2 regions of the Dietzia sp. NPDC055340 genome follow, and region 2 is predicted to be linked to the other one. Evidence: predicted binding sites of a transcription regulator. Region 2 holds the regulator's gene; the other holds the start of a gene.
What was found. Region 2 encodes LexA, which represses DNA repair genes until DNA is damaged. Its sites were predicted from a motif close to CGAACANNTGTTCG; they were not measured.
Positions count from the first base shown of each region.

Region 1: a site for LexA is predicted at 1,164-1,177, ahead of ACWIFB_RS01065 (DUF222 domain-containing protein). Genes of this name have one in related genera too.

Region 1 is NZ_JBSHML010000001.1:229,924-241,657, forward strand. Features, by position in the region: gene ACWIFB_RS01055 (2-keto-4-pentenoate hydratase) at 1-306, shown strand, start outside; gene ACWIFB_RS01060 (IclR family transcriptional regulator) at 303-1,082, opposite strand; gene ACWIFB_RS01065 (DUF222 domain-containing protein) at 1,273-2,667, shown strand; gene ACWIFB_RS01070 (acetaldehyde dehydrogenase (acetylating)) at 2,744-3,661, shown strand; gene dmpG (4-hydroxy-2-oxovalerate aldolase) at 3,667-4,731, shown strand; gene ACWIFB_RS01080 (flavodoxin domain-containing protein) at 4,824-5,345, opposite strand; gene ACWIFB_RS01085 (2Fe-2S iron-sulfur cluster-binding protein) at 5,373-6,434, opposite strand; gene ACWIFB_RS01090 (hypothetical protein) at 6,526-6,924, opposite strand; gene ACWIFB_RS01095 (Rieske 2Fe-2S domain-containing protein) at 6,921-8,141, opposite strand; gene hsaA (3-hydroxy-9,10-secoandrosta-1,3,5(10)-triene-9,17-dione monooxygenase oxygenase subunit) at 8,328-9,503, shown strand; gene hsaC (iron-dependent extradiol dioxygenase HsaC) at 9,536-10,438, shown strand; gene hsaB (3-hydroxy-9,10-secoandrosta-1,3,5(10)-triene-9,17-dione monooxygenase reductase subunit) at 10,550-11,134, shown strand; gene ACWIFB_RS01115 (hypothetical protein) at 11,146-11,734, shown strand, end outside.
Region 2 is NZ_JBSHML010000023.1:762-12,495, forward strand. Features, by position in the region: gene ACWIFB_RS15200 (malate synthase G) at 1-1,501, opposite strand, end outside; gene dapF (diaminopimelate epimerase) at 1,621-2,505, shown strand; gene hflX (GTPase HflX) at 2,579-4,027, shown strand; gene lexA (transcriptional repressor LexA) at 4,082-4,750, opposite strand; gene nrdR (transcriptional regulator NrdR) at 5,584-6,039, shown strand; gene hrpA (ATP-dependent RNA helicase HrpA) at 6,049-9,963, opposite strand; gene ACWIFB_RS15230 (hypothetical protein) at 9,998-10,186, opposite strand; gene ACWIFB_RS15235 (hypothetical protein) at 10,234-11,094, shown strand; gene ACWIFB_RS15240 (potassium channel family protein) at 11,069-11,728, opposite strand.

The DNA of each region.
Region 1 (11,734 bases), on a different contig from region 2:
TCCTCGTGCGGCTACGTGGTGGGCTCCGGCCGCGTGCGCCTGGCCGACATCGATGTGGCGGCCATCGAGGCCACGCTCTACAAGAACGGCGAGTTCCTCGCCTCCGGCCGCTCCGATGCGGTGCTGGGCAACCCGCTCAACTCGGTCGGTTGGCTGGCCTCGACCGTCGCCAAGTTCGGCGTGCGCCTGCGCAAGGGCGACGTGATCCTGCCGGGCACCGCCATCCGCGCCATGGACGCAACCCCGGGCGACGCCTTCCGCGCCGACTTCGCCGGGCTGGGCTCGGTCTCGATGGAGTTCCGCTAGCGGTCTGCGTTGAGCGCACGCCCCGCCGCCACGGCCACCCGGGTGACCAGCGGCTCCAGTCGGGCCAGCGCGCTCTCGTCCGCCGCGCTGGCCGACAACGCCGCAACCGCCCGAGTTCCCCCGGGGGCCGGTCCGGAGTCGACGGCGGCGTCGTCGTCAAAAACCGGGGCGGCCACGCAGTACAGGCCGGGCGTGAGTTCGGCATGGTCCAACGATCGCCTCCTGCGCCGGATCTCGGCGAGCTCGACCGCCAGCGCGTCCGCCGAGGTGACGGTGGTGTCGGTCCACGCCACCATCGGCCCCCGGGCCACCCGCGCGGCGGCCTCGTCGTCGAACGCCAGCATCGCCTTGCCGACCCCCGTGCAATACGCGGGCAGCCCGCCCCCGATCCGTGACGGCGACGGGATCGGCCGCGGCCCGTGCAGCTTGTTGAGGTAGACCACCTCGTCGCGGTGCAGTGTCGCCAGGTGGACGGTCGCGCGCGTGGCCTCGAAGAGGTGCGCGAGAAAGGGCGTGAGGACCCGGCGGATCCGCTCGTACTCCGGCGACACCGGGATCGGGTCCAGCTCGTGGATCAGCGGACCCAGCCGGTAGTGCTGGCCGATCCGCGTGACCGCGCCGTTGCGCTCGAGCGCGGCGAGGAGCCGCAGTGTCGTGGACTTGGCCAGCCCTGTGGCGCGCGCGAGTTCGCTCAACGTCAGGCCGCCGCTGCCCGCGGCCGTCGCGCGCAGCACGTCGAAGGCGCGATCGACGGGGGACGCGGGGGGCTGTGTCATGTAGCGAGTGTAGCGCGATGCTCCGACACAGTGCCCGGTCTAATTCGAACACTTGCGCGATAGTGGGACGGCGGGTACGATCGTACATACGTTCTACTGATGTGCGGCGGGGGTGGCGATGATGACGACGACGTCGGGGGGTTCGTTGTCTGCGGTTCCCGAGTCCTCCTGCTGCGAGGATCTTGCCGCTGTGAGCGAGGCGGCGCGGTCGGCGACGCTGGCGCAGAATCGGGCCGGGGCCACGCGGTTGGAAGCGGCTGCGTTGTTGGTGCGGCAGCTGGCTCGGGCTGCTGAGGCCGACGATTCGGGGCGGCCGGGGTATGCGCGGTTGGATCCGCAGGCGCGGGCCCGTGACCATATGGCGGCGGCGTGTCAGCTGACGTGTTGGCATGCGGGCCGGTTGGTGATGGCCGGGGTGCAGATCCACACCCGGCTGCCGCGGATGCTGTCCATGGTCGGGCGGGGGCTGTTGCCGGAGCAGTTGGCCATCGATATCGCCTGCCGGTTGGCGCAGGTGCCGGACGCGATCGTCTCTGATGTGGAGGATGCGGTCATGGCCCGCGTCGGGCACGATCTGGACGGTGGTGACCGGCCGTCGCGGTCGGCGGTGGAGGCGATGATCGACCGGGCCGTGGAGCGTCTGGATCCCGGGGCGGCGCAGGACGCGGTAGATGCGGCCACAGAGTCGCGCACGGTGCGGTTTCGCCGGGGCCGCGACGGGATGGCCTCGATGTGGGCCAAGCTGCCGATCGGGGACGCGGAGATGCTGCGCTGCAGGATCGAGACCGATGCCGCCGCGGCCGCCGCCGACGGGGTGCCGCGGCCCATGGACCAGCTCCGCGCTGATGCACTGTCGGCGTTGGCGGTGTACTCCCCGTCCGGGCCGGCCGAGGTCGTTGATGGCATCGAGCTCGGCCAGGTGCAGGTCGGGGCGGACCTGCCGCGCCCGACGGTCGGTAACGCCGCCGCCGCGAGCGGTCAGCCGATCCGGATCAGTGTGATCGCCGCGGCCGCGCGGGGACTGCCCGATCAGGTGGAGTTCGTCACCGGCGCGTACACCAGCTTCGACTGGCTGTGTCAGGAACTGCTCGAGGGCGATGACGCGCGGGTGCGGTTCGAGATCATCGACCCCGCCCCCGGCGCCCTGGACACCCCGGAGCGGGCACTGCGGTACGTCCTCTCCCCGGCGTTGGCCGAGCGGATCCGGCTGCGTGACGGCACCTGCCGCCATCCGGGCTGCGCGGTCGATGCCCGGGACTGCGACATCGATCATGTGATCGCGTTCGACCGGGCCACCCCGGAGTTGGGCGGGCCGACCCTGGAGTGGAACCTGGTGTGCTTGTGCCGCAAACACCACCGCGAGAAGACCTTCGGCACCAACTCCTACCGGCCCGGGCCGCTGGGCGAGCTGATCATCACCACCGACACCGGGCACCAACACCGCACGCGGCCGAAGGGTCCACTGGCCCGGGCACGCGAGGGCATCCAGGAACAGGTCGAGATCATCCTCAACGACAGACTCTTCTCACCCGACGGATACCTCACCAACCCACCCGGAACCGACAGACGCGACCGACCCGCCTGAAGCGTCAGTTCTCTGGTGTTCTACTGAACGGCACACTCGTTTGTGGCGGGGGTTCCGCGCGGGCGAGACTGCTGTCATGACGGAGAAGAAGAAGCTCACAGCCGCGATCGTGGGGTCCGGCAACATCGGTACCGACCTCATGTACAAGCTCGAGCGCAGCGAGTACATCGAGCCCAGGTGGATGATCGGCATCGACGCCGAGTCCGAGGGGATGAAGCGCGCCGCCGAGCACGGCCTCACCTGCATGTCCGGTGGTGCCGACGAGTTGCTCGCCTCGATCGAAGCCGGTGGCGAGAAGCCCGACCTGCTGTTCGAGGCCACCAGCGCCTACGTGCACAAGGAGTACGCCCCCAAGTACGAGGCCGCCGGCATCGTCGCTGTCGACCTCACTCCCGCGGCGGTCGGCCCGATGGTCATCCCGCCGGCCAACCTGCGCGAGCACCTCGACGCCCCCAACACCAACATGGTCACATGCGGTGGCCAGGCCACCATCCCGATGGTCCACGCGGTTTCCTCGGTCGTGCCGGTCGATTACGCCGAGATCGTCGCCTCCGTCTCCTCGGAGTCGGCCGGCCCCGGCACCCGCGCCAACATCGACGAGTTCACCGAGACCACCAAGATGGCCATCGAGCAGGTCGGCGGCGCCAAGCGCGGCAAGGCGATCATCATCCTCAACCCGGCCGAGCCGCCCATGATCATGCGCGACACGATCTTCTGCTCGATCCCCGAGGACGCCGACCACGACCTCATCACCACCTCCATCCGCAAGCGCGAGAAGGAGATCCAGGAGTACGTGCCGGGTTACCGGCTGCTCCAGGAACCGCAGTTCGACCCGCCCACCGAGATCACCGGCGGCATGGCCCGCGTCGCGATCTTCGCCGAGGTCGAGGGGGCCGGTGACTTCCTGCCGCCGTACGCCGGGAACCTCGACATCATGACCGCCGCCGCCGCGAAGGTGGGCGAAGAGATCGCCAAGACGAAGCTCGGAGTGTGACAACCATGGACAAGACCAACCCCTACAACGCCGACGCACGGGCGTACAGCTCCGAGCTCGACATCCGCGTCACCGACTCCTCGCTGCGGGACGGCTCGCACCACAAGCGGCACCAGTTCTCGGTCGAGGACGTCCGCAACGTCGTCGGCGCCCTCGACGGCGCGGGAGTCCCCGTCATCGAGGTCACCCACGGTGACGGGCTCGGCGGCGCGTCGTTCAACTACGGCTTCGCCAAGTCGTACGACCAGGAGCTCATCAAGGCGGCGGCCGAGACCGCCAAGCAGGCCAAGATCGCGTTCCTCACGCTGCCCGGCCTGGGTATCAAGGACGACATTCTCGCCGCGCGCGACAACGGCGGTTCCATCTGCCGCGTCGCCACCCACTGCACCGAGGCCGACGTCTCGATCCAGCACTTCGGCTACGCACGCGAGCTCGGCCTCGAGACCGTCGGCTTCCTCATGATGAGCCACACCCAGCCGCCCGAGGTGCTGGCCAAGCAGGCCCGCATCATGGCCGACGCCGGCTGTCAGTGCGTCTACATCGTCGACTCGGCCGGCGCGCTCGTGATGGACCAGGTCTCCGACCGCGTCGCGGCGCTCGTCGCCGAACTCGGTGACGACGCCCAGGTCGGCTTCCACGGCCACGAGAACCTCGACGTGGGCGTGGGCAACTCGATCATGGCGATCCGTGCGGGCGCCCAGCAGATCGACGGCTCGACCCGCCGATTCGGCGCCGGCGCCGGCAACACGCCCGTCGAGGCCCTGGTCGGCGTCTGCGACAAGCTCGGTATCACCACCGGCGTCGACTTCTTCAAGATCGCCGACGCCGCCGAGGATGTCGTCCGCCCGCTCATGCCCACCGAGTGCGTCGTCGACCGCCAGGCCATGATGCTCGGCTACGCCGGCTGCTACTCGTCGTTCCTCAAGCACGCCGAGGGGCATGCGCAGCGCTACGGTGTGCCGTCCTCCGAGATCCTCATCCGCGCCGGCGAGCGTCGCCTCGTCGGCGGCCAGGAGGATCAGCTCATCGACATCGCGCTGGAGATCCAGAAGGAGCAGGCGAACGCCTGATCCGCGCTCCGCATCGCCCAGCCGCGCCCCTCGGAGTCAGCCTCGCCGGATATGCCCGGGCTGCTGATTCCGGGGGGCGCGGCTGTATGCGCTCACGGATCGACCGCAGCCGGGCCGGTGGCCCAGGCCACGACGGGCTCGAGGGCGGCCTCGTCGACCTGATCGAGGCGCCGCGCCGGCAGCAGCATCCGCGCGGCGGGGGCGTCAGGGGTGCGACGCAGCGATCGGCGCAGCGCGGCCATCAACACGCGGTCCGGCCGGGTGAGACGTGCCGGGTCGAGGTCGCCGCGCAGGTGGAACGTCGTGACGACGCGGTGGGAGGCGGCGACGAGTTTCGCGGCGAGGTCGCCGCGCCCCGGGTCACTGGCGGGGGAGAGGGCGACGACGACGAGGGCCACGCGACCCGGAGCCGACCGGATCGCCCGGATGACCCGTCTCCGGCCCATGATGCGCGTCGCGTACACGGGCGCGAGGACGATCAACGGGTCCGGCCGGCCGGAGGCGTCGAACGAGGACAGCTCCACCGCCGACGTACCCAGACGCTCGGCGAGAGCGAGGGCGTACCGGCGAGTGGAGCCGTACTTGGAGGTGTAGACGATGGCGGGGCGACTCACGCACCTGAGTCTGTCACCCCACCGGGGTCAGTCGGAGTAGGAGACCTCGACGCGGTCGGTCTTGGGCAGCAGTTGGCAGCTGAGGACGTAGCCCTCGTCGACCTCCTCGGGGTCGAGGATGCCGTTGTGGATCATCTCGACCTCGCCCGACTTGAGGATGCAGGCACACGCCGAGCACTCGCCCTTGCGGCACGAGAACGGCGCCTTGATGCCCTTGGAGAGCAGGACGTCCAGCAGCGGGGTGTTGCGCGGCCAGTCGACCTCGTGGATCTCGTCGTCGAGTTCCACGATCGCGGTGGCGGGCCCGGTGCCGTCGTCGCTCGGGGTGTCGTCGATGACGATCTCGGCGAACGGGTCGCCCTCGATCGAGGAGAACACCTCGGTGTGGATGAGGTGCATGTCGGCGCCCGAGCGGCGGAGGCCATCCTTGACGGTCTCCATGAACGGGGCCGGCCCGCAGATGTAGGAGTGACGCTTGGCGGCCACCGGCTGCAGGACGTTGCCGATCATCTCGGCGGTGGGGATGCCGGAGACCGACTCGAGCCAGTGGACCACCGTGAGACGGTCAGGGTGCTCCCGCTGGAGCTTCTGCAGCTCGTCCTTGAAGATCACCGAGTTCTCGTCGCGGTTGGCGTACACCATGACGATGTGTCCGGTGCCCTGCGCGATCGCGGACCGGAGGATGGACATGACCGGTGTGATGCCCGAGCCGGCCGCCAGCAGGATGAAGTCCTGGTCGAGATTCTTGGGGGTGAAGATGCCGGACGGGGCCAGGACGTGCATGTCCATGCCGGCTTCGGCGTTGTCGCACAGCCAGTTCGAGCCGTAGCCGTCAACCGTCCGCTTGACCGTCACCTTGAGCTGCGAGTCCTCGGTGGGCGAGCTCGACAGCGAGTAGCAGCGGGCAACGGATCCGGTCTGGTCGCTCGGGATACGCAGGGTGAGGAACTGGCCCGGCGTGTACCGGAAGTCCGCCTCCGAACCTGCGGGGACGTCGAAGACGATGGACTTGGCGTCCGTGGTCTCCTCGATCACCTCCGCGATCCTGAGTTCGCGAACGAAGGAGCCCAGCTGTGGGGTTTCGGTCATGGGGAAAGCCTATCGGGTGGAGATAGAGGCCCGGCGACGACGATTCCGCGGAGCGGTAGTGCGGCCGCTCCGCGGAATGCTGGTCGGTCGGTCACTCAGGGGCGTAGAATGGGTTGACCATGTGCTCGGCGTCGACCGGGTCGACACCCTCGGCGAGGGTGATCAGGCCCTCGGAGTAGGCGTAGTGGATGCTTGCGAGCATCCGGGGACAGGTGTCCTCGCCCTCGGGGATCTCCCCGCCGGAGCGCCACTCGGAGAGCACGGGGCACTGCTGGTCGCTGCCGTCGCGCCACTGGATGGACGTGTGCTTGTCACTGTTCTTGCGGACGAATGCGCGGGTGCCGCAGCTCCGGCAATCGACAGGTTGGAAGCCGGCGCGCGTGTACGTCTCCCGGTCCAGGCTGGTGTCGGCGTGGAGCTGCGCGGCGCGCGCCGGGTCGGTCTCGTCCCAGGTGGGCGCGCGCCGCGAGTCGTTCTGCTTGAACGTCACTTGTCGGCCTTGGACGCCTTCGCCTCACCGGCGACCTCGGCCATGCCGGTGTACTGGGTCTGCTCGTCGGAGACCTCGGCCTCGCCGGCCTGCTGCTTGCGCATGTTCTCGGCGACCTCCTTCTCCCAGTACTGGTTGGCGGCCGTGGTGTCGACCTCGAACTCGAAGCGCTCCTGCATCTCGGGCTCGACCTTGTCGCGGTCCACGTAGAACTGCTCGTACCAGCGGCGAAGCTGGTAGACGGGGCCGTCCTCCTCGCACAGCAGTGGGTTGGCGATGGACGACTTGCGCTGCCAGATGCGGACGTCCTGGAGGAAACCGTCGCCGAAGAACGTGGCGATCTTGGTGGCCATCTTGGTGGAGGTCTCGTCGTCGAACCCGGCCGGCTTCTTGACCATCAGCCCGTACATGAGCACGAACGAGTTCTGGTCGACCGGGTAGTGGCAGTTGATCAGAATGACCTCGGACTCGAAGTCGCCGTACTGCTGCTTGAGCGGGTTGATCATGAACGCGGGCCCGTAGTACGCGGCCACCGACTCGAGCAGGGTGTCGCCGTACTTTCCACCCGAGGGGTCGTGGTCCGGACGGCCCTTGGTGTTGAGGTACTGGGTGGCGGTCTGGCCCTCGAACACGTTCTTGAAGTAGGTCGGGAACGCGTAGTGGATGTAGAAGAAGTGGGCCATGTCCACGACGTTGTCGACGATCTCCATGCAGTTGGAGCCCTCGATCTCCAGGCGGTTCCACACCCAGTCGGTCCACTCGCCCGTGTCGTACTCGTCGAGGTAGGGGATCGCGTCCTCATCGCGGGGCGGGTTGCCCTCGTGGTCGTGCCAGACGAAGACGAGGCCGTTCTGCGTCATGGTGGTCCAGGCCCGGGTCTTGGCGCGAAGCGGGACACGCTTGGCGTACGGGATGCCCTTGCATTTGCCGTCGCCGCCCCAGCGCCAGTCGTGGAACGGACAGGCGATGTTGCCGTCCTTGATCTCGCCGTCCGAGAGGTCCCCGCCCAGGTGGCGGCAGTAGCCGTCGAGGACGTTGATGCCGTCGTCATTGGCCCACACGACGAGCTTGGTGCCGAACGCGTGGATGGAGTGCGGCTTGCCGTCGGAGAACTCCTTGACGGTCCCGATGCAGTGCCAGCCGCGCGCGTAGCGATCTCGCACCTCGCCGGTGTCGATCTCGCGGATGGCGCCGGGGGCCTGGGTTGGTGTGGTCATGATGAAGCCTCCTGATGGCATGAGCCTGATGAGAACAGGTTATAGAATCGTGTGAGGGGCCACAACCAATCCCGTCGGTGCTGGCACACCGTGCCAGTCCCGGGGGCGGGAGGGTGGTGTCTGGTGCAAAACTGGAACGTGTTCTAGTCTAGATCACACGCCGCACACATGCCAGAGAGGGATCACATGAGCCAGTACGCCAATCACGAGGTCATCGACCGGATCAAGGCCCTGCTGCCCGGCTTCGCCGAGCGTGCCCAGGAGACGGAGGACCTGCGGAAGGTCCATCCGAAGAACATCGCCGAGCTCGATGAGGCCGGCTTCTTCAAGCTCTGCCAGCCCGCCCAGTGGGGTGGGTACGAGGCCGACATGGAGACCTTCTACACCGCGGCGATGACCATCGCGACGGCCTGCCCGTCGACCGGTTGGTGCGCGAGCATCCTCGGGATCCACAACTGGCACCTGGCGCTGTTCCCGCAGCAGGCCCAGGAGGAGGTCTGGGGCGAGGACCCGACCGTGCGCATCTCCTCGTCCTACGCCCCGATGGGCGCGGCCAAGAAGACCGCCGACGGACTGGTCCTCAACGGCAAGTGGTCCTGGTCCTCCGGCTGCGAGCACGCCGACTGGGTGTTCGTCGGTGGCCCGGTTCTCGACGAGAACGACAAGATGGTCGACTTCTGCACCTTCCTGGTCGAGAAGTCGCAGTACGAGATCCTCGACGTCTGGCACGTCGCCGGCCTCAAGGGCACCGGCTCCAACGACATCCTCGTGAAGGACGCGGTCATCCCGGAGCACCGCGTGCTCTCGTTCGGCCTGATGGCCGCCACCAAGAGCCCGGGCCTCGAGGTCAACACCAACCCGATCTACAAGATGCCGTGGGGCACCATCCACCCCACCACCATCTCCACGCCCATCGTCGGCATGGCGTTCGGCTGCTACGAGGTGCATCGCGAGCACCAGCGTGACCGCGTGCGCGCCGCGTTCGGTACCGCCGTCAAGGACGACCCGTTCGCCAAGGTCCGCCTCGCCGAGGCCGCCGGCGACATCGACGCCGCGTGGCTGCAGCTCATGCGCAACGTGCGCGAGGAGCAGGACATCATCACGGCCGGCGGCTACCCGGACATGACCCTGCGTACCCGCGCCCGCCGCGACCAGGTCCGCGCCACCCAGCGGTCGATCGACGCGATCGGCCTGCTGTTCCAGAACTCCGGCGCCCGCGCCCTGCAGGACACCTCGCCGATCCAGCGCTTCTGGCGTGATGCCAACGCCGGCCGGGTCCACGCCGCCAACGAGGCGACGAAGGCGTACATCATGTACGGGCAGAATGAGTTCGGCGAGAAGGTCACGGACTCGATGGTCTGATCCGTACGACGGATCGAAGGGACTGGCAGAAGATGGCAATCAGCAATTTCGGTTACGTCCGGGTGTTCGCCACGGACATGGACGCGTGGCGCGAGTACGGCACCAAGGTGCTGGGCTTCGTGGTGGGCTCCGGTGATGACCCGAACGCGCTCTACTTCCGTATGGACGACCATCCGCACCGCTGGATCATCGTCCCGGGCGAGGAGGACAAGCTCGGCCAGGTGGGCTGGGAGTGCGCGAACGAGGGCGAGTTCGAGGACGTCAAGTCCCGTCTCGACGCCGCGGGGGTCCCGTGGGAGGAGGCGCCGGAGGAGGTCAAGCGCGACCGCAAGGTCCGTGGCCTCATCACCTGCCAGGACCCGGCCGGGTTCACGCTGGAGATCTACCATACGATCGCGCTGCAGCACCGCCGCATCCCGACGCCGTACGGTCACGAGTTCGTGACCGGCGACCAGGGTGCGGGCCACATCGTCCTGTCCACCCCGGACGAGGTGGCGGCGCTGGAGTTCTACCGCGACGTGCTCGGTTTCTCGCTGCGTGACTCGATGAGTCTGCCGCCGGAGATCGTGGGCCGCCCAGCCGACGGCGAGCCCGCGTGGCTGCGCTTCCTCGGGTGCAACCCACGTCACCACTCACTGGCGTTCACGCCGTTCCCCAACCCCACCGGGATCATCCACCTGATGGTCGAGGTGTCCTCGGCGGACGATGTGGGGCTGGCCCTGGACCGGGCGCAGCGCAAGCAGGTCCGGATGTCGGCGTCGCTCGGCCGCCACGTCAACGACAAGATGATGAGCTTCTACATGAAGACGCCCGGCGGCTTCGACTGCGAGTACGGCTGCGAGGGCATGCAGGTCACCGATGACGAGAAGTGGGTGGCCCGCGAGTCCACCGCCGTGAGCCTCTGGGGCCACGACTTCTCCGTCGGCTTCAAGTAGACGCCTAGGCTGGGCCCACATCCGTATCGCCCGACGGCGGCGCGGGTGTGGGCCCGGCCGTAGCCGCGCCCTCCGCTCGCCCCGAACAACGTCCATGGGAGGACCGACCCGATGAGCAGCACCGAAGACCGCCCCGAGGGCCAGAATTTCTCGAGTCGGGAGCTGCGCGACGCGCTCGGCCAGTTCTGCACCGGCATCACAGTGATCACCGCGGTGGACGAGGGCGCCCCGGTGGGCTTCGCCTGCCAGTCGTTCTCCGCGCTGTCGCTGGAGCCGCCGCTCGTCTTGTTCTGCCCCATGAAGACCTCCGGGTCGTGGAAGGGCATCGAGAAGGCCGGGAGGTTCGCGGTCAACATCCTCTCCGAGGAGCAGGAGGACGTCTCCTCGACCTTCGGCCGTCGTGGTGACGACAAGTTCGCCGAGATCGACTGGGAGCCGAGCCCACTCGGTTCGCCGGTGATCAAGGGCGTCATGGCGTGGTTGGACTGCGAGATCGACCAGGTCCTCGACGGCGGCGACCACTGGATCGTCCTCGGCCGCGTCCACGATCTCGGCCCCACCAAGCGCGACATCCGGCCGCTGCTGTTCTACCGCGGCGCCTACCTCAGCATCGAGGAGGACGTCGTGGACCCCACGCCCGAGCAGGAGGAGTTGGCCAACTTCATCACCTCGGCCGACTCCTACACCTGGCTGTGAGGTAAGCGGCCATGACAGGGAACACCGCCGGGAACGCGACCGGGCCGCTCGCCGCCGCACTGGCCGAGGCCGAGGGGATCATCAGGCAGGCGCCGCACGTGCGCACCGAGGCCGACGTGGCCGAGGGCCTCGACTACCTGCTCGGCACCCTTCGTGGGGTGATCGAGGGGGGTCAGCACCGGGGCCGCACGCACCCGCAGCTGTTCGAGGCGACGGGCCCCTACACCAAGATGGGCCTGGACAACCCGGACACGCTGTACTTCTACGCGAACCTCGCCGACGACGCCGAGTACGTCGTCGAGGGCCGGCGCGGTACCACGGCGGATCTGTCGTTCCAGGTCATGGCGGGAAACTACTCGGCGGACGAGCGCGCAGCGTCGCACGCGGCTTTCGACGACCGCGCCCTGGAGATCGGCACCGACGGCCGGTACTCCTTCCGGATGGGACCGGCGAGGTACGACGACGACGAGGGCGACCCCGGTTACGTGGTGCTCCACCCCGGCTCGTCGATGATCGCGGTCCGCGAGGTGTTCTCGGACTGGGCGGTGGAGGAGGCCGGGTCGGCCACGCTCCGTCGTGTCGATGCCGCGGGCACCGCAC
Region 2 (11,734 bases):
ACGCCAGGCCGGTGTCGACGTTGAAATCCTCGTAGGCGCTCATCCACAGCGCGGACTTCATCTCCGCCTTGCGGATCATCGGGCCGGCCTCCATGGAGGTGTGGATCTCGTCGCCGGTGCGGTCGAGAAAGCCGGTGTTGATGAACACGACGCGCTCGGTGGCCTCGGCGATGCACGCCGCGAGGTTGACCGAGGTGCGGCGCTCCTCGTCCATGATGCCGACCTTGAGCGTGTTGGCCGGAAGGCCCAGGAGCTTCTCGACACGGCCGAACAGCTCGCTGGTGAACGCGACCTCGGCAGGGCCGTGCTGCTTGGGCTTGACGATGTAGATCGAGCCGGAACGGCTGTTGCCACGCTCGTTGCCCTCGGCGATGCCGTGGATACCGGCGAGAGCGGTGACGAGCGCGTCGAGGATGCCCTCGGGGAGCTCGTTGCCCTCGGTGTCCAGGACAGCCGGGTTGGTCATGAGGTGTCCGACGTTGCGGACGAAGAGCAGGGAACGGCCGTGCAGGCGCACCTCGCCGGTGCCGTCCGGCGAGGTGAACACCCGGTCGTCGTTGAGGACACGGGTGAAGGTCTTGCCGCCCTTGGAGATCTCCTCGGACAGATCGCCCTTCATCAGCCCCAGCCAGTTGCGGTACCCGAGGGTCTTGTCCTCGGCGTCCACCGCGGCGACCGAATCCTCGAAGTCCATGATGGTGGTGACCGCGGATTCCAGGGCGACGTCCTTCACGCCGGCGGCATCGGTCGAGCCGATCGGGGAATCCGCATCGATCTCGATGTCGATGTGGAGACCGTTGTTGCGCAGGAGAACCGACGACGGCGACCCGGCATCGCCGAGATAGCCCACGAGCTGAGCGGCGTCCCGGAGTCCGGTGGTCGAGCCGTCGGCGACCGTGACCTGCAGAGCGCCGTCGACGACCGCGTAGCCGGTGGAGCCGACATGGCTGCCGGTCTCGAGCGGGGCCGCGTCGTCGAGGAACTCGCGGGCCCACTCGATGACCTTGTCGCCGCGCACCTTGTTGTAGGAGCTGCCCTGCTCCGCGCCATCGGACTCCGGAATGGCGTCGGTGCCGTAGAGGGCATCATAGAGCGAACCCCACCGCGCGTTGCCGGCGTTGATCGCGAAGCGCGCGTTGGTGATCGGCACCACGAGCTGCGGGCCGGCGATCGTCGCGATCTCCTCGTCGACGCCTGCGGTCTTCACCGAGACGGACTCGGGCGCGGGGACGAGGTACCCGATCTCCCGGAGGAACGTCTTATACGCGGCGGGATCGATCGGGGCCGGGTTCTCCTGATGCCACGCGTCGATCTTCGACTGCAGTTCGTCGCGCACCCCCAGAAGTTCCCGGTTACGAGGCGCGAGGTCGGTGAAGATCGCCGCCGCGCCGGCCCAGAACTCGTCGGGGTCGACCCCGGTACCCGGGATCGCCTGCGAATTGACGAAGTCGTACAGGACCTTGTCGACCTGGATACCGCCGACGGTGATGCGATCGGACATCGATGCTCTCCTCCTGTTAGGGGATCGTTCTCGGCTCAGACTCTAGTTGGCGCCTCTGACGGCTTCATCTGGCATTTCCACAGTGTGGAACGCCGGGCCCCCTGGGTAGGATTCGGCCCATGGCGCAGAACAGGTCGGTGGCTCCGGCGGAGATCACGTTCATCAAGGGGCACGGCACCATGAACGATTTCGTTCTCCTGCCGGACGACCGCGCCGAGCTCGAGCTCGACTCCGATCTCGTGCGTGCCCTGTGCGACCGCCGCGCGGGTATCGGAGCGGATGGGATCCTGCGGATCGCCACGGCAGGGGCGCTTGTGGAACAGGCGGTCCTGTCCGAGCTGCCGGACGGTGTGCTCGAGGCGGACTGGTTCATGGACTACCGCAACGCCGATGGCTCCATCGCCGAGATGTGTGGAAACGGGGTCCGGGTGTTCGCCCACGCGCTGGTCGCGACCGGCCGCGCGGAGACGGGAGAGGTCCGGGTCGGCACCCGTTCCGGACCCCGACCGGCCCGGATCCTCGAACACCGCGGAGATCGCGCGGTAGTCCGTGTCGATATGGGGCAGCCGGAGCTTCTCGGTCTGTCGTCAGTGCAGGTCGGGGATCGGACGTTCGCCGGGATCGCGGTGGACATGGGCAATCCCCACCTCGCCTGTGTCGTGCCCGGGCTCGATGGTGAGAAGCTTGCGGCGCTTCCCCTCCACCGCCAACCGGGGTTCGACACGGACTTCTTTCCGGAGGGGGTCAACGTGGAGATCTCGACTCCCCTGCGGGAGGGCCGTGTCTCGATGCGGGTCCATGAACGTGGGGCGGGCGAGACGATGTCCTGTGGGACCGGAATCGTCGCCACGGCGGTGGCCGCGCTCGCGGATGCCGGCCGGACCGCCGGCGAGGTCGTCGTCACGGTGCCGGGCGGGGAGGTCGCCGTCGGCCTGACCGAGAGCGGATCCACGCTCACCGGCCCGTCGGTACTCGTCGCGGAGGGCACATTCCGGAGGTCGTAGCGCATGTTCTCCGTCTATCCCGGGGTCGGCGCCCGGCGGCATGACCGGGCTTGGTATGAGATGATGGCCGGGAATGACTAACGAATCCGGGGCGGCGGACCGCCCACTACGTAATCTCGACCCCTCCATCGGCGAACTGCAGCTCGAGGAACGCTCCTCGCTGCGCCGGGTCGCGGGTCTGTCCACAGAGCTCCAGGACGTCAACGATGCCGAGTACCGGCAACTCCGACTGGAGCGGGTCGTGCTCGTCGGGGTGTGGACCGAGGGCTCGTCCGCCCAGGCCGACGCGGCGATGGCCGAGCTCGCCCAACTCGCGGAGACCGCCGGGTCCGAGGTGTGCGACGCGCTGATCCAGCGCCGGGACAAGCCCGATGCGTCGACGTACATCGGGTCCGGCAAGGTGAGCGTGCTCAAGGATGTGATCGCCGCCACCGGCGCGGATACGGTAATCTGTGACGGTGAGCTGACCCCGGGCCAGCTGATCTCGCTGGAGAAAGCCGTGAACGTCAAGGTCATCGACCGGACCGCACTGATCCTGGATATCTTCGCCCAGCACGCCACGAGCCGCGAAGGCAAGGCGCAGGTCTCGCTGGCCCAGATGGAGTACATGCTTCCCAGGCTGCGGGGTTGGGGCGAGTCGCTCTCCCGGCAGGCAGGCGGCCGCGCCGGCAGCAACGGTGGGGTGGGCCTGCGCGGTCCCGGCGAGACCAAGATCGAAACCGACCGCCGCCGGATCCGTGAGCGGATGGCGAAGCTGCGACGCGAGATCAAGGGTATGAAGCAGGCTCGCGACACCAAGCGTCACCGCCGTCGTGCCACCCCGGTGCCGTCGATCGCGATCGCCGGGTACACGAACGCCGGTAAATCGAGTCTCCTGAACCGGATCACCGGAGCCGGGGTGCTCGTTCAGAACGCGCTGTTCGCCACCCTGGACCCCACGACCCGGCGTGCAGATCTCCCGGACGGGCGAACGGTCGTGTTCACCGACACCGTGGGCTTCGTCCGACACCTTCCCACGCAACTCGTTGAGGCATTCCGATCGACTCTGGAAGAGGTCGTCGATTCGGAACTGCTCCTGCACGTGGTCGATGGCTCGGATCCGATGCCGCTGCACCAGATCGAAGCGGTGCGCAGGGTGATCAACGACGTCGTCGAGGAGCAGGGCGCCGAGCGGCCCCGTGAGTTGGTCGTGATCAACAAGATCGATGCGGCAGACCCGTTGGTGCTGACCGAGCTGCATCACGCGGTTCCGGACGGCGTGTTCGTGTCCGCCGCGACGGGGGAGGGGATGGACGAGCTCCTCGAGGCGATCATGGACATCATTGCCTCCGGTGACACTGAGGTCACGCTACTCGTGCCCTACCGGCGGGGTGAGGTGATCTCCCGGGTGCACGCGGAGGGCGCGGTTCTCGCTGAGGCGCACACGCAGGAGGGCACGAGGATCACGGTGCGGCTGCCCCAGTCGGTGGCCGGCGAGGTGTCCGAGTTCCTGGCCGACGGCACACACGGCGGCGCCGCCTGAGCCCGGGTTCCGGGAGCAGGCGGCGCGGGCCGGACTGGGGACTTCTCGTGAACGTCACATCTTGCGGAAGACCGTGACAACCTTGCCGAGCACCGTCGCATGCTCGCCGGGAATGGGGCTGAACGCGGGATTATGGGGAAGTAGCCAGACGCCCGTCTCGTCCTTACGGAAGGTCTTGACCGTGGCCTCCCCGTCGATCATCGCGGCCACGATCTCGCCGTTGTCGGCCACGTTCTGCTGACGGACCACCACATAGTCGCCGTCACAGATCGCGGCGTCGATCATCGACTCGCCGACCACCTTGAGCATGAACAACTCCCCCGACCCCACCAGGTCCGCAGGTAGCGGGAACACTTCGTCGACCGCCTGTTCAGCCAGAATCGGCCCCCCGGCGGCGATGCGCCCCAGCACGGGAACATAGACCGCTTCCGTTGCCCCGGACGGGCGCCCCTGAGGCGGGGTGGGTGCGCGCCGACCCCGCGACTTCTGGCCCGGGACGCCATGCACGTCGACCGCCCGCGGCTTGTGGGGATCCCGGGTCAGAAAGCCCTTCTTCTCGAGGGTCCGGAGCTGATGCGCGACGGAGGAGGTGGACTGCAGTCCCACCGCATCGCCGATCTCCCGGATGCTGGGCGGATATCCACGGTCTTTCACCGTGTCGTGGATATGTAGCAGCACGCTCTTCTGACGAGGCGTGAGCGCCTCGAAGTCCGGTTTCGGCATCGCGATGTCCCTTCGGCGAATGGATGTTCGACGTCTCTCTTTGTCTACACCCTAGACGGGCCGGGAACGAAGCGCCACACACCTGTTCGAAGAAATTCGCGCTCGGGTGGTGACTCTGTCGGAGTCGCGTGATACAACTCTAGGCAGTGTTCGAGTTCGAACAGGTGTTTCGGGCAACACACACAAGCGTGCGATTCCGTGTCGCACAGTCTGTCGAGTAGGGAGTGGCCATGTCCGTTCAGGAGCTTCAGTCGCACGCGCACCTCACGCGGAGCTGGACCGAGGTCTGCGCAGGGGAACACGGCGTCGTCCCGGTCCGGGACTCGGGGGGCCGGGGCGGGCGGCCGGCGTCGGCTCTGCCGTCCGGCGCCTCACGCACCCGGCCGGTGGTCCGTTCGAAGGGCCGACGTGCCGGTGGGGCTGTGAGCACGGATCGCGCGCGGCCGGTATCGGCACGCAAGTCAGTGCAGCGCCGGGGTGTGGCATTCGACCGATCGCCGGCGAGCGGTCGTTCGACTTCTGCTGCCCCGGTCGTGCCCGGTCGTCGGATCGTGGTCCGATCGGCGGGGTCTGTGCGCGCGTGCAACGTGCAGGCGCCGGCGACGGCGCCAGTGGGAGTGGTGGATGACGTGCCGACGTGGGCGCTGGTCGTCTGTGGAGTCCTTTTCGGGATCGCGATGCTCCTGGCGCTGGCCTTCCTCGGCGGGCCCGCCTACGCGTGATCGGGTGGTCGGCCTCTTAGACTGGAGTAGAGACGGCACATGGTCCGTCTCCGTCCCGGTGAGCAGTTCACCTGAGGGCGTGAGATCCGGTCAATGAAGGGCGGAACGGGAATGTACTGCCCGACGTGCCACAACGAGGACTCCCGGGTGATCGATTCCCGGTCCGTCGACGAGGGGCAGGCGATCAGACGCCGTCGCGAGTGTTCGGAATGCGGGCACAGGTTCACCACTCTCGAGACGCCTCTGCTGACGGTCCTCAAACGCAATGGAGTGACCGAGTCCTTCAGCCGCGACAAAGTGGTCAGAGGCGTGCGCCGTGCATGCCAGGGGAGGTCTGTGGAGGAAGCCGCACTCCGCAGGCTCGCGCAGCAGGTCGAGGACGCGGTCCGCGCACGAGGCGCCTCCGAGGTCCCTGCGCACGAGATCGGACTCGCCATCCTGGGGCCGCTGCAGGACTTGGACGAAGTCGCGTATCTGAGGTTCGCCTCCGTATACAAGCAGTTCAGTTCGGCGGACGATTTCGAACGAGAGATCATCGCTCTCAAAGAGCGCCGCGACACTCGGTAGCCGGCCGGCTCAACGCGAGGACTTCTGGGACAGTGCGGTACGGACAGCCTTGTCGATCCGCTCCGGCGATACCGACTGGGCCGTACCGAGCGACTGCGCGAACAGCCCGACCCGGTATTCCGCCAGCATCCACCGCAGGTCACGGATCGCTCTGGCGCCGCCCGGCCGCGCGCGAAGCACAGCACATGCCTCCTCGACCGTGGATTCCGAGCGGGCAACCCGTGCCGACAGTTCGGCGTGGCGCCCCGGCGCCTTCTCCGCCAGATCCAGGCGCATCGACACGGCTCGGACATGGCGCTCCAGATGCGGCAGCACGGACGCGGGATGCCGGGCCAGGAACCCTTTTCCGGTCAGGTACTCCAGGGAGGGACGAACAGTGTCAGCGAGCGTGGGCGGGGACTCCGCCAGGCGTGCCGAGACCTGCTGAGCCCGGACCAACGCTGTCACGACGGTCGAGATGGAGGTGGCGACAGCCCCCGGCACCTCGGCCCGCGCGGTGGCACGTAGTTCCAGGAAATCAGCGGCCTCGAGTACCGGCGCGCCCTGTCGGCTCGCGAGCAGTCTGGCGCACACGGCGAGAGAGGCATCCGAGACCAGAGCATCGATGCCGCCGTACGGATACTGGCTGAGGGCGAGACGTTGCTCGACCGGGCGCCCCCGGAGGATCGACGACGGTGCGACGAGATCAGCGGTCATCAAGGACAGGACGGCCTTGGTCTGGGTCGCCCGGCGCTCTTCCTCGGTGGTGCACGCGACCCGGTGGATGCCGTCTGTCGCGATCCGCAGGGCGGGATAGACGGTCACCTCGACGCCGTCCACCGACCCCGTCACCGAGCGAGGCAGATCACCGATCGTGTCGGCAGTCCATTCGCGGTGCGGCCCGTCGTCGGGGATCAGCCGTCGATTGAGGGTGGAACGGACTTTGTCGGTGAGTCTGGAACGCAGTGCTCTGAGGTCGGTCCCCGCGTCGACCACCGTGTCGCCGTCGACGACCTCGAACCTGACACGCAGATGATCAGGTAACTGCTCCGGTCGGAACTCTCTCGGATCCACGGTGGTCCCGATCCGGGTCGACAGCGCCTCCGCCAACGCGACGGGCAGAGGGGCCGAGCGAGGTTTCACATCGGCGAGCAGCAGACCGGCGTACTCGGCCGGTGGCGAACACATCCGCCGTAGGTACTTGGGCAGCGTCCGCAGCATCTCGGTGTAGAGCTCCTCGCGCAACCCCGGGACGAGCCACTCGAACCCCGCTGCGGTCACGGAACTGAGCTGCGGGAGCGGGATACGGATGGTGATCCCGTCCGCGGCGCCACCGGGTTCGAACTCGTAGTGCAGTTCGAAGCGACGTTCACCCTGTTGCCAGAACGGCGGAAAGGCGGCGGCATCCGGCGCCTTCTCCGCGGTGCGGATGTCCTCGTCGGTCAGGCGCAGCGCAGCGGGATCGCGGTGGCCCTTCTTCTTCCACCATGATTCGAGGTGCCGACCGGAGGTGATGTCCGCGGGAAGGCGCTCGAGGTAGAACCCGGCCAGCGCCTCGTCGTCGATCACGAGGTCACGCCGACGGCTACGGGTTTCCAGCTCGCGGGCCTGCTCGACAGCCCGTGCGTTGTCGATGATCGCCGGGACCCGCGTCGTCCATCTGCCCTCGACGATCCCGTGGCGCACGAACATCTCCCGCGCCAACGGTGCATCGACCCGCGAGAGCAGGATCCGCCGCGCCTCTACTACCGTTAAGCCGAGCAGGAGTACCTTCTCGTATGCCATGGCGGCGCCCTGGGCGTCGGACCAGTGGGGTTCGGAGTACTGCGAGCGCACCAGGTGCTCTCCCAACTGCTCGATCCATGCCGGATCGATTCGCGCCACATCTCGCGCCCAGAGCCGAGAGGTCTCGACCAGTCCGGATGCCATCACCCAGCGGGGCGGCTTCCTGGCCAGGTCCGAGCCCGGGAACACCTGGAACCGGATCCCGCGGGTGCCGCGGAACTCGCGTGTGTCCTCGTCGCGCACTCCCACATTGGTGAGTAGTCCCGCCAGGATCGCCTTGTGGAGATCGTCCTCGACGGCGTGCTCGGACGGCGGGTGCCAGCCCTGTTCTCGGCACATGCTCCGCAGTTGGGCGGTGAGGTCCTGCCACTCACGGATGCGCAGCCAGTGTAGGTACTCGGCCTTGCACATCCTGCGGAACGCACTGCCGGACAGCTCGCGCCGCTGCTCGGTGATGTAGCGCCACAGATTGAGGTAGCCGAGGAAGTCCGAGCTCTTGTCCGCGAACCGGCGGTGCAACTGATCCGCCTTGTCCCGTTCCTCGGCCGGTCTCTCGCGCACGTCCTGTACCGTGAGCGCCGCCACCACGACGAGGATGTCGCCGAGAGACCCGTTCCGGTGGCCTTCCACGACCATCCTGGCCAGGCGCGGATCGAGCGGGAGGACCGCCATCTCGCGGCCGACCTTCGTCAGATGAGGCCGCTCGTCGTCGTCGATGCGTAGGGCGCCCAGTTCGGTGAGCAGCGTCATCCCGTCCCGGACGGACCTGCGGTCCGGTGGCTCCACGAACGGGAAGTCATCCACCGGCCCCAGGTCGAGGTCGGCCATGGACAGGATCACCGACGCCAGGTTGGTCCGGAGGATCTCCGGGTCGGTGAACTCGGGCCGGGATTCGAAGTCGTCTTCCGAGTACATGCGGATGCAGATCCCGTCCGCGACACGGCCACAGCGACCGGCGCGCTGGGCGGCGGAGGCCTGCGATACCGGCTCGATGGGCAGCCGCTGGACTTTGGTGCGGGTGGAGTAGCGGGAGATCCTGGCCAGGCCTGTGTCCACGACGTAGCGGATGCCCGGCACGGTGACGGATGTCTCGGCGATGTTGGTCGAGAGCACCACCCGGCGCGTCGAATGGGCGCGGAAGGCCTTCTGCTGCTCGGCCGCGGTGAGTCGGGCGAACAGCGGGAAGATCTCGGTGTTCTTGAACCGACGTCCGCGCAGCACCTCCTCGGCGTCGCGGATCTCGCGCTCGCCGGAGAGGAACACCAGGACGTCGCCGTCGTCCTCCCGGAGCAGTTCGGAGACCGCGTCAGCCAGCCCGTCCAGTGGGTCGAGATCGATCACCCTGTCGCCCTGCTCCACCTGTAGAGGGCGGTAGCGGATCTCGACGGGGTAGGTACGGCCGGAGACCTCGATGACCGGCGCGGGCCGCCCCCCGGCGTCGGCGAAATGGCGGGCGAACCGCTCGGGGTCGATCGTCGCGGAGGTGATGATGAGCTTGAGGTCGGGGCGCTTCGGCAGGATCTGCTTGAGGTTGCCGAGCAGGAAGTCGATGTTGAGGCTGCGCTCGTGCGCCTCGTCGATGATGATCGTGTCGTAGGCGCGCAACAGCCGGTCGCGGCGGATCTCGGCGAGCAGCACGCCGTCGGTCATCAGCTTGACCGCGGTTTCCGGGCTCGTGCGGTCGTCGAAGCGCACAGCGGAGCCGACGAGACCGCCGATCTGCACACCCAGCTCCTCGGCGATGCGCTCGGCGACCGACCGGGCGGCGAGCCGGCGCGGCTGTGTGTGACCGATCATCCCGCGGACACCGCGGCCCAGTTCGAGGCAGATTTTGGGGATCTGCGTGGTCTTACCCGAGCCGGTCTCGCCGGCGATCACCACCACCTGGTTGCCGCGGATGGCCTCTGCGATCTCGTCCTTGCGCGTGCTGACCGGCAGCTGCCCGGGGTACTCGGGGATCGGGATCGAGTCAGCCCGACGCCGGAGCCACTCGGCTGCCTTGTCGACGCGCTCGGAGAGCTCGTCCAGTTGGTCTGCGCGGGCCCGCCGGATCCGGGGCCGGAGCCGGTGGGCGTCGAGGGTGCCGACCTCGTCGAGGCGGACGAGCAGCTCGTGGCGGGCCCGGCGGAGCTCAGGGGAGGGCGCGGAAGACGAGGACATGGTGCCCGCAAGGATATAGCCCCTCGCGCGGTGGTCAGTCGGCGCCGCTCTCCCGGCGGGATTGAACCCGTGCGTAGCGTTCGTGGAGCCGTTCGCGGATCTCGTCCGGCTCGTAGGCGCGACGCCGCCGTTCGGAGCGTGCCGCGAGGATTCCGGTTGCGGCGACTCCGGCCATGCCCGCCGCGCCGACCACCTTGAGCCACTGCCGTCCACGAGGAGCCATGCGACAACTGTAGGCGGAGAATGGCAACCGCCTGGCAGGATCTCATCATGACCGTCGACACCGTGCCCCTGGCGGCCGCCACCGAACGGACGAGGACCGGGGACCTGTGGGTGTTCCGTGGCCGCTCGACCGCCGACAGGCTCATCCAGACACTGACCAACGCGCCTGTGAACCACGTCGGGATCGCGGTGGTGCTGGAGGACATGCCGCCCCTGATGTGGCACGCGGAGATGGGCCGGGCGCTGCCCGATGTGTGGACGGGGCGTCGCCAGCGGGGTGTTCAGCTGCACGACCTCGAGGCCGCGGTTCGCCAGTGGGCCGGCCCGTACGGTCAGCGGGCGTGGTTCCGGCAGATCAGTCCGGAGGTCGGCCCCGGGCAGGAGGACGCGTTGCTCGAGTCGATCGCCCGGCTGAACGGCGTGTCTTTTCCGTCGACAGGACGCCTTGCCGCGCGATGGGCACGGGGCAGGTGGGCAGCCGGGAGGAGCGGGGACGTCGGCGCCGAGGAGGGGGTTGGCGGCCGCGCCGAACAAGGCGGGAGGAAACCCGGAGAGAGGGACGACGCCGACGCAGGCAGTCCCGACGGTCGCCGGGGCTGTTCTCCGCTGCCGGAGTTTCGGCGTTCGCGGACACAGGCGGCTGCCTCCGACGTGCCCGCGGAAGCAGACGGGGCCGGGGCACGCGGGCCCGCTTTCGCGCGGGGGCCGGCCCGACGTCTCGAGGCGGCGTACTGTGCCGAGGTCGTCGGAGCCACGCTGGAGGAGATGGGGATCCTGCTGCCGGCGGGGGACACCAGCTGGTACGACCCCGGCCGCTTCTGGAGCGGTGACAGCCTCCCGCTCGCCCCGGGCTGGGGATACGGTCGTGAGATCGCGGTGACCGTCAGCCCCGGAGCACCACGTCGCTGAGCTCGGGCTCGACCTCCTCGGGTGCCACCACGAGCAGCTCGTCACCGGGTTCGAACGGTACGTCCGGGGCGGGGACGATCACACGCCCGCCGCGCAGGATCGCGACCAGCGCGGCATCGCGGGGGAACCGCACGCGGTTGACCGGCCGGCCGGCCAGCGGCGTCTGCTCGGGGAGCGTGACGCTGATGAGATTCGCCCCACCGCGGCGCAACGTCATCAGACGGACGACGTCGCCGACGGAGACCGCCTCCTCGACCATCGACACGATGAGCCGCGGGGTGGACACGGCGACGTCCACACCCCAGCGTTCGTCGAAGAGCCACTCGTTACGGGGGTTGTTGACCCGGGCGACGACCCGGGAAACGGCGAACTCGGTAGTGGCGAGCAGGCTCACCACCAGGTTGGCCTTGTCGTCCCCGGTCGCCGCGACCACCACATCCGCGTCCTCGACTCCCAGACGGGACAGAAAACTGAGCTCGCAGGCGTCCCCGGTGTGGAGATCAGCACCGTCGACCGGATCGGCCTCGAACACCGAGGCGTCCTTGTCGACGAGGATCACGTGGTGGCCGCTGGCGAGCAGTTCCCGCGCGATCGATCGGCCCACGACGCCGGCGCCGGCCACGACCACCGTCATGATCGC